Regions from separate parts of the Paraburkholderia sp. JHI869 genome, predicted to be linked through region 1. Evidence: predicted binding sites of a transcription regulator. Region 1 holds the regulator's gene; the other holds the start of a gene.

Region 1 (6,964 bases):
AGCCCTTGCGTGTGGAATTGCGGCGCACCATCATGAGAATCGCACAGCCTGCAAATCACGCGGGCGGGGAGAAGCGATCATGGCGAGCTATAAAAAAATTCTGCTCTGTTACGACGGCTCGCGCGAAGGCCGCAAGGCACTGCGTTGCGGTGCCGATCTTGCGCTCGATCTACAGGCCGAAACGCATCTGCTCTCGGTAGTCGACATGCGTTCGACGATCGCCCAGAGCGCCGGCCTGCTGACCGATGTGGCCTGCGGCCGCTTTGAGGAAACGGCGCGCGAAATCCTTCAGGAAGGCGTGGACTGGCTGACCGAGCGCGGCGTGCGCGCCCAGGGGCACTTCGCGTTCGGTCATCCGATCGACGAAATCGCGAATCTGGCCAACGAACTCAATGCCGACCTCGTGGTGGTGGGGCACCGCTGCCGCACGGGACTTTCGCGCTGGTGGATGGGCGCGGGCAACACGCCGCTGCTCGACCGCGTGTCGTGCAGCATTCTGGTGGCGTGTTCGTCGGCGGCTGACGACAAGCAGCAACAAGCTGCCGCTTAGTGGGTCAAGCACGGATCCAGCAGGCCGGCTCGCACGAACCGGCCTGTTTCCGCTTTCACTTCAAATTTGTCTCAGTTCGAGACGTTTCCTTCGTTTAGTTCGACAGCCGAGAGTTTCCACGAAAACAGCCCGTGACGCTGCAGGATGGCGGCATAGTGCTCGCCCGTATCGCTGCGGTCCCACGTGAGCGCGAATTCGTTGAGGCCGCGATAGCCGGCTGTGGCAACCGGCCGTGCCTCGGGCGCGGGATTGCCCGATGCTGCAGGGCCGGGCGGCGAGGCGGGCGCCGGTGCCGATTGGGTGGATTGCGCCGATTGCGTCGATTGCGCGCCGGATTCCGCTGGCGGCGGCGCGTGCGGCCGGTCGCCGGGTTTGCCCGTCGGCGGCATGCCACTGAGCAGTGCGGCCACACCTTCCGGTGTCGCGTAAGCATCCACGAGCGGACCGATCAATGCCGCGCCAATCACGGCGCCGAGGATCAGCAGCGGATTACTGCTGTGCTGCCCCTCGACGCGCCGATGCAGTTCGTCGCCAACCTGCTGCTTGAGGCTCAAACGCAGCGCTGGGTAATCGACGTACTCGTTGAGCGCGACGGCGTCGCGGGCGTCAGCGGCGGCTTTCATGTGCTTGACCGCGATATAGGGCGACGCATACGCGTAGCCAAGCGCGGCAACCACCATGGCGACCGCAACCGTGATCGCGACGGGCTTCTTCCAGCCTTGGGTCTTACGCGGGGTCGAGAGAGATTCCTTCATCGGCATAGGCTAAGTCGTTCAAACACGGTGTTGACCGCAAACCGGGCCAAACGATCCCGACCGTAACCTCTTCTCACATTTGAGCCGCGCTTTGGTTCAACTCGTGCTTACTTCGCCAGCGCTGCAGGCAGGTCGCTCTGTTGCTCGGCGATGCAGCGGTCGATCGCTCTGCACACCGCGTCAACCGTGCCGACGAGAATCAGCCGCGAAGGACCCTGGTAGACGCGCACGGGCGCACGGCGCATGGGCTGTTCGGTGTTGAGCGTGCTGTTGAGCGAAACGCGCGCAAATGCCGGCTGTGCCGAGGGCAACACAGGCAAGTCGGCCGTGCTGGCCGCCACCATCTCAGGCGAGTCTTCGAAGAGCGAGCCGCTCAGTGCGGCGGCCGAATCGCGCACTTCGCGCACTGCGCACGAAGCGATGCCACGGAGGTGGCGAAGACGGCCGAATTGGCGGAAGGGCAGCAAGCGGGCAAGGCGTTCCATGACTCTCTCCAGGTTGTGCGCAAACGATGTGCGAACTGCGCGCGGACGGATTTCTTAGAATTCGGTGGGGCGGATCAGGCCGACCGCAATGCCTTCCAGCGCGAATTCCGCGCTGCCGGCCTCGACAAAGATATTGTCGTAATCGGGGTTCTCGGCGATCAGTTCGAGCCCATTCGGACGGCGCTTCAGGCGCTTCACGGTGACGTCGTCGCCAAGGCGCGCCACGATGATTTGCCCGTCTTTCGCTTCGGCCTTCTTCTGCACGGCGAGCAAGTCGCCGTCGAGAATGCCGGCGTCGCGCATGGAAAGGCCACGCACCTTCAAGAGGTAGTCGGGGCGGCTCGAGAAGAGCGCCGGGTCGCACATGTAGTTCTGCGAGATGTGCTCTTGCGCGAGGATCGGGCTACCCGCCGCGACGCGGCCAACGAGCGGCAGCGAGAGCTGCATGATGCTCGGGTGCGGGAGCGTGAACTGGTGCGGCAGGTCGTCGGGCCCCGGCATGAGGCGGATGCCGCGCGAGGCGCCCGCAGCCAGTTCGATCACGCCCTTGCGCGCCAGCGCGCGCAGATGCTCCTCCGCGGAGTTGGCCGAGCTGAAGCCGAGTTCCGCCGCGATCTCGGCGCGCGTGGGCGGGAAGCCCGTGCGCTCGATGGCCCGGCGAACCAGATCGAAAACCTGCTGCTGTCGTGCGGTGAGTTTGGTCATGGCGCCACTGTATGTTTGAACAGGTAACTGTATTTTTATACAGTACTCGCCACTTTTCAAGTGTTACTTGAAGTTCATCAATTGAGCGTTGCTATCACGCCGCTTTCCCGTGTTTGTGCGGACGAAACCGCGCTCCAGCGGCGACTTCCTCTGCCCTTACCACTTTTGCGTATTAAAAAATGAAAAAACATCATTTTTAATAATGTAAGCAGATCGCTAGACTGGCCTCCATCGTTAGCTGCAATTCATCACTCAGCGCAAACGAGCACACACGAAAACGGAGAACAGATAGATGAGCACGACACATACGGGGCGCGCGGGCTGGCTGAAAACACTGGCGGCAAAACTGGTTATCGGCGTTGCGCCGCTCGTCGGCGTCACGGCAGTGGCGGCAATGGCGCCTGTAGCCGCTCACGCGGATACATCGCTGCTCAACGTCTCCTACGATCCGACGCGCGAGCTGTACCAGGACATCAATGAGGCCTTCATCAAGCAGTGGAAGGGCAAGACGGGCGAAACGCTCACCATCAAGCAGTCGCATGGCGGCTCGGGCGCACAGGCGCGCTCGGTGCTCGACGGCCTGCAAGCCGACGTCGTGACGCTCGCGCTGGCATGGGACATCGACGCGCTCGCCAACAAGGGCATCGTCGCGAAGGACTGGCAAAAGCGTCTGCCCGACAACGCTTCGCCGTACACGTCGACCATCGTGTTTCTCGTGCGCAAGGGCAATCCCAAGCACATCAAGGACTGGGACGATCTGACCAAGCCGGGCGTCTCGATCGTCACGCCGAATCCGAAGACCTCGGGCGGCGCGCGCTGGAACTATCTCGCGGCGTGGGCGTATGCGCTGCACCAGCCGGGCGGCAACGAGCAGAAGGCGAAGGACTTCGTCTCGAAGCTCTACAAGAACGCCGGCGTGCTCGACTCGGGCGCGCGAGGCGCGACGACGAGCTTCGTGCAGCGTGGCATTGGCGATGTGCTGATTGCATGGGAGAACGAAGCATTCCTCTCGCTCAAGGAATTCGGCCCGGAGAAGTTCGAGATCGTGGTGCCTTCGGTGAGCATTCTGGCCGAGCCGCCGGTTGCCGTGGTGGACAAGGTCGTCGACAAGAAGGGCACGCGCAAGGAGGCCGAGGCCTACCTGCAGTTCCTCTATAGCGAAGAGGGCCAGGAGATCGCTGCGAAGAACTTCTACCGTCCGCGTTCGGACAAGGTGCCGGCGGCGCTCACGGCGAAGTTTCCGAAGCTGAAGCTGTACACGGTCGACGACACGTTCGGCGGCTGGACCAACGCGCAGAAGACGCATTTCGCGGATGGCGGCGTGTTCGATTCGATCTATCAGCCGCAGTAAGCCGTCATGCAGCACCGGTCAGAAGTCGATAACGACACGGCCGCATAACAACGAAGCGCGCCCACGGGCGCGCTTTTCCGCGCCGCCTGGGAACCCAGCGCGCAACCCATGTCTGGACGATGAGCATGACAACGTTTCGATTGCGCAAGCCCAGTGCGCTGCCTGGATTCGGCTTGACGCTAGGCATCACGGTGGCTTACCTGAGCCTCGTGGTGCTCATTCCGCTTGCCGCCACTTTCCTCAAGACGGCGACGCTCGACTGGAGCCAGTTCGTGCGCGCTGTGTGGTCGCCGCGCGTGATCGCGTCGTACCGGCTCACGTTCACCGCTGCGCTCGGCGCGGCGCTGATGAATGCGGTATTCGGCTTCCTGCTCGCGTGGGTGCTCGTGCGCTATACGTTCCCGTTCAAACGGGTGATCGATGCGCTGGTCGATCTGCCGTTCGCGCTGCCGACTTCCGTGGCAGGCATCTCGCTCGCCGCCGTGTATGCGGGCAACGGCTGGATCGGCCAGTTCCTGCAGCCGCTCGGGCTGAAGATCGCGTTCACGCCGCTTGGCGTGCTCGTGGCGCTGACCTTCATCGGCTTGCCGTTCGTCGTGCGCACGGTGCAGCCGGTGCTCGAAGACTTCGAGCGTGAGCAGGAGGAGGCCGCAGCCTGCCTCGGCGCTTCGCGCTGGCTCACGTTTCGCCGCGTCGTGCTGCCCGCGGTGCTGCCGGCGCTGATCACCGGTTTCGCGCTCGCGTTCGCGCGCGCGCTGGGCGAGTACGGCTCGGTCATCTTCATCGCAGGCAACGTGCCGATGAAGTCGGAAATCACGTCGCTCCTCATCATCACGAAGCTCGAACAATACGATTACGCCGGCGCGACGGCGCTCGCCGTGATGATGCTCTGCGTTTCGTTCGTCATGCTGCTTCTCATCAATTCGCTGCAATGGTATTTGCAACGCCGCACGAGCCGCGGCGTCTCGGCCGGCAGCGCGCCGAATGCCGTTGTGGGCGCAACCGTCGCGGGAGGTGTGCAATGAGTGCGCTGCCGCAACAACGAAGCACACGCCGGCCAGATCCTGTGACCGAAGCGGCCTGGGTGCGCTGGCTGCTGACCGGCATCGCGCTCGCGTTTCTCGCGCTCTTTTTGGTAGTGCCGCTCGTCGCCGTGTTCTGGCAGGCGCTTTCGAAGGGCATCGGGTTCTACTTCACGTCGCTCGTCGATCCTGATGCGCTCTCCGCGATCAAGCTCACGCTCATCACCGCGGCGATCGCGGTGCCGTTGAACCTGGCGTTCGGTCTCGCGGCTTCATGGGCGATCGCCAAGTTCGAGTTTCGCGGCAAGGCGCTGCTCACCACGCTGATCGACCTGCCGTTTTCGGTTTCGCCCGTGATTTCGGGTCTCATCTACGTGCTGTTGTTCGGTGCGCAGGGCTGGCTCGGGCCGTGGCTCGAAGACCATAACGTGCAGATCATCTTCGCTGTGCCGGGCATCGTACTCGCCACGATCTTCGTGACGTTCCCGTTCGTCGCGCGCGAACTGATTCCGCTGATGCAGGCGCAAGGCAACGACGAAGAAGAGGCGGCGCATGTGCTGGGCGCCTCGGGCTGGCAGATGTTCCGCCGCGTGACGCTGCCCAATATCCGCTGGGGCCTGCTGTACGGCGTGATTCTTTGCAATGCGCGCGCGATGGGCGAGTTCGGCGCGGTTTCGGTGGTGTCGGGCCATATTCGCGGCCAGACCGACACGATGCCGCTGCACGTCGAGATCCTTTACAACGAGTACAACTTCGCGGCGGCGTTTGCCGTGGCATCGCTGCTCGCGTTGCTCGCGCTCGTCACGCTTGGCCTGAAACTGCTCGCGGAGCGCCGCCTTTCGGCGCAACTGCGCGGCGCGGATGACATTCCCGCCTACGCCGGCCCGCAGCCCGCGGCCGCGCAACAAGTTACACAACGCGCAGCGCAACACGCAACGACGCGCGCCGTGCGCCAACCGATTCAAGTGGGGGAGCAGTAACCATGGGCATCACCGTCAGCAATCTGCAAAAGCGCTTCGGCGACTTCACCGCCCTCGACAACGTGTCGCTCGACTTTCCGCCGGGCGAACTGGTTGCGCTGCTCGGACCTTCCGGTTGTGGCAAGACCACGCTCCTGCGCGTGATCGCGGGCCTCGAATACGCGGACGCGGGCCAGGTCGTGCTGCAAGGCCAGGACGTGGGCGAGGTGGGTGCGCGCGAGCGTCAGGTGGGCTTCGTGTTCCAGCATTACGCACTGTTCCGTCACATGACGGTGTTCGAGAACGTGGCGTTCGGCCTGCGCGTGAAGCCGCGCAGCGAGCGGCCCTCGGAGGCCGTGATTCGCGAGAAGGTGCATGAGCTGCTCAAGCTCGTGCAGCTCGACTGGCTCGCGCAACGCTTTCCGTCCGAGCTTTCGGGCGGCCAGCGTCAGCGCATCGCGCTCGCGCGTGCGCTCGCCGTGGAGCCGAAGGTGCTGCTGCTCGACGAGCCGTTCGGCGCGCTCGACGCCAAGGTGCGCAAGGAATTGCGCTCGTGGCTGCGCCGCCTGCACGACGACCTGCACATCTCGACGATCTTCGTCACGCACGACCAGGAAGAAGCGCTCGAAGTGGCCGATCGCATCGTCGTGATGAATCACGGGCACGTGGAGCAGGTAGGCAGCCCGCAGGACGTCTATGATCATCCGCAGACGGCTTTCGTCTACGAGTTCCTCGGCGCCGCGAACCGGCTGCGCGGCAGCGTGGATGCGCGCGGCTTCGTGGCCGAGGGCGCGGCGCAGCCAATCTCGGTGCGCGCCAGCTTCGAAGGCCCGGCGCTCGCCTACGTGCGGCCGCACGACCTCGTGCTGCACCGCGAAGCAAGCGATCATCGCGACGGCATTGTCGTCGACGTGCGCCGCGTCGTGACGCTGGGCGGCTCGGTGCGCGTGGAGCTGGAAAGCCGCACGGGCGGCGCGCTCGAAGCCGAGCTCGACCGCGAGTCGTGGCGCGCGCTGGGCCTTTCGGTCGGCGAGGGCGTGACGGCGGTGCCGCGCGGCCTGCGCGTGTTCCCGGTTTAAATTGCGCGGCAATGCGCGTTACAGTGCTCACATCGACAAAAACGAATAATCGGTCAGC
Region 2 (6,964 bases), on a different contig from region 1:
CACCGCCGAAAGCGCGTCGCCGAGCACGCCCGGCAGGTTGCGCACCACGGCGTCCATCAAGGCCATCGCGGGCAGTTCGCCCCCCGAGAGCACGAAATCGCCGAGGCTCACTTCTTCGTCCACGCAGCGGTCGACGAGACGCTGGTCGATCGCTTCATAGCGGCCGCACAACATCAAGAGACCCGGCTCCTGCGCGAACTGCATGACGCGTTCGTGCGTGAGCGGCTTGCCTTGCGGCGACATCAGCAACACACGCGGGGCGCTCACGCCTTGCTCCGCCTGCGCGGCCTTCGCCGCGTCGATCGCCGCTTCGAGCGGCTTGGCCAGCATGACCATGCCGGGGCCGCCGCCGTAGGGGCGGTCGTCGATCGTGCGGTAGTTGTCGGTCGTGAAATCACGCGGATTCCACGTGCGCAACGTGTAACGCTGCTGCTTCGCCGCCCGGCTGGTAATGCCCCAGTCGGTCAGCGCGCGGAACATCTCGGGAAAGAGCGTAACGACATCGAACTGCATCGCTCTCTCCGTTCAGCGAAATTGAATCAAGGCGCGCGGTGCTTAGTAATCGGCTTCCCAGTCGACGACGATACGCTTCGTCGCCAGGTCCACCGTCTTCACAAACACGCCCACAAACGGGATCAGGCGCTCGCCGGTGACCGGCTTGCCATCCTTGTCGGTGGACGGGTACGTGACACGCAACACCGATTGCGCGCCATTGTCGATCAGGTCGGCGACTTGGCCGAGCTCGACACCCGCCTCGTTGGCGACGTCGAGGCCGATCAGGTCGACCCAGTAATATTCGTCGGCTGCAGGCGCCGGGAACTCGGCCCGGCTCACGTACACGCGCGCACCGCGCAACAGCAGCGCGGCATCGCGGTCGGCCAAACCCGAAAGCTGGCCAACGACGCTGTCACCATGAACCTTGGCGCTCACGCGCACCGCGGAATGACGCTCGCGATGCCCCTGACCCTCGCGGCCCTTGAGGAGCCACCAGCGTTTAGCGGAAAGCAGTGCACTGCCGTCCTGCGCGTGCGGCGCGATCTTCAGCCAGCCTTTGAGGCCATAGGCGTCGATCACGGCGCCGACTTCAACAGCGTCGGCCGGCCAGCTCGCTTCGGTTTCGGCGTGCAAGCTCTCGCTTGCAGGTGCAGCTTTCGCAGCGCTCTCGCGCGCAGGCTTGCGCACGAACGCACCAAACGACGGCGCGCCGCGGCTCGCAGCCTTGCTGGTCGCAGCAGTTTCGGGCGCCCCGCTTTCCGACGCGTCGTTCGCCTTTACGGCAGATTTAGCGTCATGCGCGGACATCGACACCCCTTGCGACCAGCTTGATATCGCACACGCAGCTCATGCAGCGCGTACGCGGGTAAAACACGGACAACAGACTGAAAAGACGCTTAAAGACTTAAGCAGCCGGCGCAGCGGCGGCGGTCTTTTGCGCTTCCTTCACGAGGCGCTCGACTGCCGGCGACATTTGCGCGCCGTTTTCCTTCCAGTACGTCACGCGATCTTGAGCGATACGCAGCGTTTCACCCTTGGTAGCGACCGGGTTGTAGAAGCCCACGCGCTCGATGAAACGGCCGTCGCGACGATTGCGCGAGTCGGTTGCGACGATGTTGTAGAACGGGCGCTTCTTCGAGCCGCCGCGTGCCAGACGGATGATGACCATACTAAAATCCTTGAAAACCGGGGGTTCGGGACTACTGAAACATGCGATTATAGCCCGAAACTGAAGGCATAACAAACACTTAACGGGAAATTGCACGCCGGCGCTGAGAAAGCGACAGGACACAGCGGTCAAACTGCGGCTCATGCCCACGACGGGCGGGCCCTGGAGCGAATTGTGGCGACTTTCAGACAACTCGTGCAATGGCTGCGCCGCGGCATAGGTGGCCGCGTGGGTAACTGCTCCCTTTTTCTGGCGTTTCGCGCTTCAGCCAGACGCGTCGCGGCGGCGTGGCTCGCCTTCACCACCGCCCTGCTCGCGGCGCCGCTCGCCCACGCGGCGCTTCCCATCGAGCGCATCAAACTGCCGCCGGGATTCCACATCGAGGTGCTTTCCGCCAACGTGCCCGGCGCGCGCGAAATGACGCTGTCAGGAAACGGCACTCTCTATGTAGGCAGTATGGGCGGCGACGTCTATGCGCTCGAACTCAAGGACGGCAAGGCTGAAAAGCGCCATATCGTGGCCTCCGGACTGACGATGCCGGTGGGCGTGGCCTGGCGCAACGGCGCGCTGTACGTCTCGGCGGTGTCGTCGATCGTGCGCCTCGACGACATCGACCGTCATCTCGACGATCCACCCAAAGCCGTAGTCGTCACCGGTTCGCTGCCGACCGAGCGCCATCACGGCTGGAAGTTCATCGCTTTCGGGCCCGACGGCAAGCTCTACGTGCCGCAAGGCGCGCCGTGCAACGTCTGCCTGCCGGCCAGCGACCCGCAGCGCGTGCATTTCGCGATGATCGGCCGCATGGACCCCGACGGCTCGCACTACGAGACCATCGCGCGCGGCGTGCGCAACACGGTCGGCTTCGCCTGGCATCCGCAGACGCACGAACTCTGGTTCACCGACAACGGCCGAGACATGCTCGGCGACGACATCCCCGACGACAAGCTCAACCGCCTCACGCACACCGGCGAGGACTTCGGCTTTCCGTATTGTCACGGCGGCAATGTCGCCGACCCCGAGTTCGGCGCAGGCCATCCGTGCAGCGGCTTTACGCCCCCGGTTCTCAAACTCGGCGCGCACGTCGCGTCGCTCGGCATGCGCTTCTACACCGGTTCCATGTTCCCGGCCGACTACAAGAACAGCATTTTCATCGCCGAGCACGGCTCATGGAACCGCAGCAAGAAGGTCGGCTATCGCGTGGTGCGCGTGAGCGCCAACCCCGAAGGCACGAACGCACGGCAGGAAGTATTCGCGCAGGGCTGGCTCAACGCCGACGAGACCCAGTGGGGCCGCCCGGCCGACGTGCTGCCGCTGCCCGACGGCTCGCTCCTCATCAGCGACGACTATGCGGGCGCGATTTATCGCGTGACTTACGTCAGGCCCTGAGCCTCGGGCATGGTGCCGGGCATAAGCGTGCGCTTGTGCTGCAAGCCTGGCGCGCGGCATACAATGCCCGGCGGCCCGTGTGCGATGACGTGATGCGCCCATGACGGCCGAACGACCACGTTTCGCCCGAGCCCATGCCCAACGACAAGAACCCCGCACGCTTTCGCTCCAAGACGCTCACCGCCGCCCTCGCCTTCCTGTTTGGCAGCCTCGGCGCACACCGCTTCTATCTGTACGGCCCGCGCGACGTGTGGGGCTGGGCGCATCTGCTCGGCACGCTCATCGGCATTCCGGGCGTGATGCTGCTCGTTGCAACCGAACGCGCCTCGATTCCGGGCTGGGTGCTCGCCGTGATCGGTGCGGCGTCGGTCATCTCGGCGTTTCTGGCGGCGATCGTCTACGGGCTGCGCCCCGACGCCAGATGGGACGCGCAGTTCAACGCCGCGTTCGTTGAGAAGGGCCGCACGAGCCGCTCGGGCTGGACGGTGATCTTCGTCGTGATCTTCTCGCTGCTGATCGGCGCGTTCCTGCTGATGACAGGACTCGCGCTCTCGTTCCAGACGTACTTCGAGTCTCAGGTCGAGGCCGCGAAGGCCATCTCGCAGTAAATCCCGCAGTAACAGTTCAGAACAGGTCGAGTTGCGGCTTCTCGCGTACCGTCTTCGACTGCACGAACGCCGACATGTCGAGAATGCCGTGGCGGCGCTCATTGAGGCCGAGGTGCTTCACGGCATTGTGAAAGCGCTGCTTGAGCAGGTCGGCCCAAAGCCCCGTGCCCTTCATGCGCTGCGAAAACGCCGACTCGTAGTCCTTGCCGCCGCGCATGTCGCGCACGCGGCTCATCACACGCTCCGCGCGCTGCGGGAAGTGCGCCGCCAGCCAGTCCTGGAAGAGCGGCGCGACCTCCCACGGCAGGCGCAGCACGATATAGCTCGCACTCGTTGCGCCGGCCTCGGCGCAGGCTTCGAGCACGCGCTCCATGTCGGGCTCGGTCACGAAAGGGATCACGGGCGCGATGCTCACGCCCACCGGCACGCCCGCTTCTGCCAAGGTGCGGATGGTGCGCAGCCGGCGCGCAGGCGTGGCCGCGCGCGGTTCGAGCGATCGCGCGATATCGGCGTCGAGCGTGGTGATTGTAATGGCCGCCATGAACTGCTTGCGTGCGGCCATCGGCGCGAGCAGGTCGAGATCGCGCTCGATCAACGACGACTTCGTGATGGCCGCGAACGGATGCTGGCGCTCGGCCAGCACCTCCACCACGCGCCGCGTGATGCGCATGTCGCGCTCCGCCGGCTGCCAGGCGTCGGTGTTCACACCCAGCGCGATCGGCTCGGGCTCGTATGACGGCTTCGCAATCTCGCGCGCGAGCAGTTCCGCGGCATTCACCTTCGCGTAGATACGGCTTTCGAAATCGAGCCCCGGCGAGAGGCCGAGATAGCTGTGCGTGGGCCGCGCGAAGCAATAGATGCAGCCGTGCTCGCAGCCGCGATAGGGATTGAGAGAGACGTTGAACGGAATGTCCGGCGACTGGTTGCGCGTGAGGATGCTTTTCGCGCGCTCTTCGAAGACTTCGGTGCGTAGCCTGGGCTCGCCGGTTTCATCGCCATGGCCCTCCTCGCCTTCGCCCGCCTGTTGCCAACCGTCGTCGAACGCTTCGCGCTGATCGACTTCGTAGCGCCCTTGCAGGTTCGTGACCGCACCGCGCCCCTTGCGCGCCGTGGGCGGCGCGACGGGATACCACGTGTCGGGATCGGGGTGATGGGAGTCGGTCACGGCGAGAGCGGAATGGACATGAAAAAACGCGGCTCAGTACTGTATAAATATACAGTACTGAGCCGCGTTGTCGAGTCCTAAAAACGGGGCACTTTCAGCCGCTCATTCACCCACAGCGATGGTCAGCGTCTCCTTGATCTCTTCCATCACCACGTAGCTCTTGGACTGCACCGCGCCGGGCAGTTGCAAAAGGATGTCGCCGAGCAGCTTGCGGTAGTCGGCCATCTCGCCAATGCGCGCCTTGATCAGATAGTCGAAGTCGCCCGAGACGAGATGACACTCCAGCACTTCGGGAATCTTCTGCACCTCGCGCCGGAACTGGTCGAACATGTTGCCGCTCTTGTGGTCGAGCGTGATCTCCACGAACACGAGCAGCGCCGCGCCCAGCACCGAGGGATTCACGCGCGCGAAGTAGCCCGTGATGACGCCGTCGCGCTCCATGCGCTTCACCCGCTCGATGCACGGCGTGACCGAGAGCCCGACCTGCTCCGCGAGGTCTTTCATGGCCATGCGGCCGTCTTCCTGGAGCAGTTTCAGGATGCGGTGATCGAGCCGGTCGAGCGCGCGGACCGGTTGGCGCTGCGTTCTCATGATTTCTTTCCGAAAATCTGAAAAATACGATAACAAAACCTAGCCATACAACAATAGCATAGCTACAAATACTGGCTACACCCGAATTTTCATGCCTTCCACCCTATCGGTGCCAAAACACCGCTTCCTGGGCACCGGCAACGCGGCGTAGCTCAACGAATCTATATGGAGCAGCTATGCGAGTCGTCGTGTTGGGCAGTGGTGTGGTCGGTGTGGCCAGCGCCTGGTATCTCGCCCGCGCGGGCCACGAAGTCACGGTGATCGACCGCGAGGCCGGTCCCGCACTCGAAACCAGTTTTGCCAACGCCGGCCAGATCTCGCCGGGCTACGCCGCGCCGTGGGCAGCACCAGGCGTCCCGCTCAAGGCAATCAAGTGGATGTTCGAGAAGCACGCGCCGCTCGCCATTCGCCTCGACGGCACGAAATTCCAGCTGCAGTGGATGTGGCAGATGCTGCAGAACTGCACGGCCGAACGCTATGCGCTCAACAAAGGCCGCATGGTGCGCCTCGCCGAATACAGCCGCGACTGTCTGCAAGCGCTGCGCGCCGACACGGGCATTCAGTACGAAGGCCGCACGGGCGGCACGCTCCAGGTGTTCCGTACGCAGCAGCAGTTCGAAGGCGCGGCGAAGGACATCGCCGTTCTGAAGGACGCGAACGTTCCGTACGAACTCCTCACCGCAGCCGAACTCGGCCGCGCCGAACCCGCGCTCGCCGCGGTGTCGGGCAAGCTCACGGGCGGCCTGCGTCTGCCCGGCGATGAAACCGGCGACTGCCAGATGTTCACCACGCGCCTCGCCGCGATGGCCGAACAACTGGGCGTGAAGTTCCGCTACAACACGCCGATCGACGGCCTTGCCATGCAGGGCGACCGTATCGCGGGCGTGCAATGCGGCAGCGAACTCGTGCGCGCGGATTCGTTCGTGGTCGCGCTCGGCTCGTTCTCGACGAAGATGCTCGATGGCCTCGTGAAGATTCCGGTCTATCCGCTCAAGGGCTATTCGATCACCGCGCCGATCGTGAACGCGAGCGCCGCGCCGGTGTCGACCGTGCTCGACGAAACCTACAAGATCGCGATCACGCGCTTCGACGACCGCATCCGCGTAGGCGGCATGGCCGAGATCGTCGGCTTCGACAAGACGCTCAAGCAAGCCCGTCGCGAAACGCTCGAAATGTGCGTGAACGACCTGTTCCCGGGCGGCGGCGACACGACGAAGGCCACGTTCTGGACCGGCCTGCGCCCGATGACGCCGGACGGCACGCCGGTCGTCGGCCGTACGCCGATCTCGAACCTGTTCCTGAACACGGGTCACGGCACGCTCGGCTGGACGATGTCGTGCGGTTCGGGCCAGTTGCTCGCCGACCTGATCTCGGGCAAGCAACCGGCCATCCGCGCCGACGATCTTTCGGTCCATCGCTATCTCGGCGACACGCAGGGCTCGCATCGCCCGGCATACGCCTGATGCGCGCACGCCTCACAGCCTAAACGAACACGGCGCCTCCAGGGCGCCGTGTTTCATTTCTCGCGCAGGTTAGTGCGGCATCAGAACT

Evidence for each region. Region 1 encodes LexA, which represses DNA repair genes until DNA is damaged. Its sites were predicted from a motif close to ACTGTATNNNNATACAGT; they were not measured.
Region 2: a site for LexA is predicted at 4,861-4,878, ahead of VSR72_RS30890 (PA0069 family radical SAM protein). Genes of this name have one in related genera too.

What each region holds. Positions count from the first base shown of each region.
Region 1 is NZ_JAYMSC010000003.1:116,411-123,374, reverse strand. Features, by position in the region: gene VSR72_RS06985 (universal stress protein) at 80-550, shown strand; gene VSR72_RS06980 (DUF2939 domain-containing protein) at 622-1,305, opposite strand; gene VSR72_RS06975 (hypothetical protein) at 1,413-1,790, opposite strand; gene lexA (transcriptional repressor LexA) at 1,845-2,495, opposite strand; gene VSR72_RS06965 (sulfate ABC transporter substrate-binding protein) at 2,788-3,846, shown strand; gene cysT (sulfate ABC transporter permease subunit CysT) at 3,972-4,871, shown strand; gene cysW (sulfate ABC transporter permease subunit CysW) at 4,868-5,848, shown strand; gene VSR72_RS06950 (sulfate ABC transporter ATP-binding protein) at 5,851-6,906, shown strand.
Region 2 is NZ_JAYMSC010000023.1:94,579-101,542, reverse strand. Features, by position in the region: gene trmD (tRNA (guanosine(37)-N1)-methyltransferase TrmD) at 1-513, opposite strand, end outside; gene rimM (ribosome maturation factor RimM) at 556-1,302, opposite strand; gene rpsP (30S ribosomal protein S16) at 1,400-1,663, opposite strand; gene VSR72_RS30900 (PQQ-dependent sugar dehydrogenase) at 1,973-3,049, shown strand; gene VSR72_RS30895 (NINE protein) at 3,184-3,657, shown strand; gene VSR72_RS30890 (PA0069 family radical SAM protein) at 3,674-4,822, opposite strand; gene VSR72_RS30885 (Lrp/AsnC ligand binding domain-containing protein) at 4,925-5,413, opposite strand; gene VSR72_RS30880 (D-amino acid dehydrogenase) at 5,590-6,876, shown strand; gene VSR72_RS30875 (acyl-CoA dehydrogenase) at 6,957-6,964, opposite strand, start outside.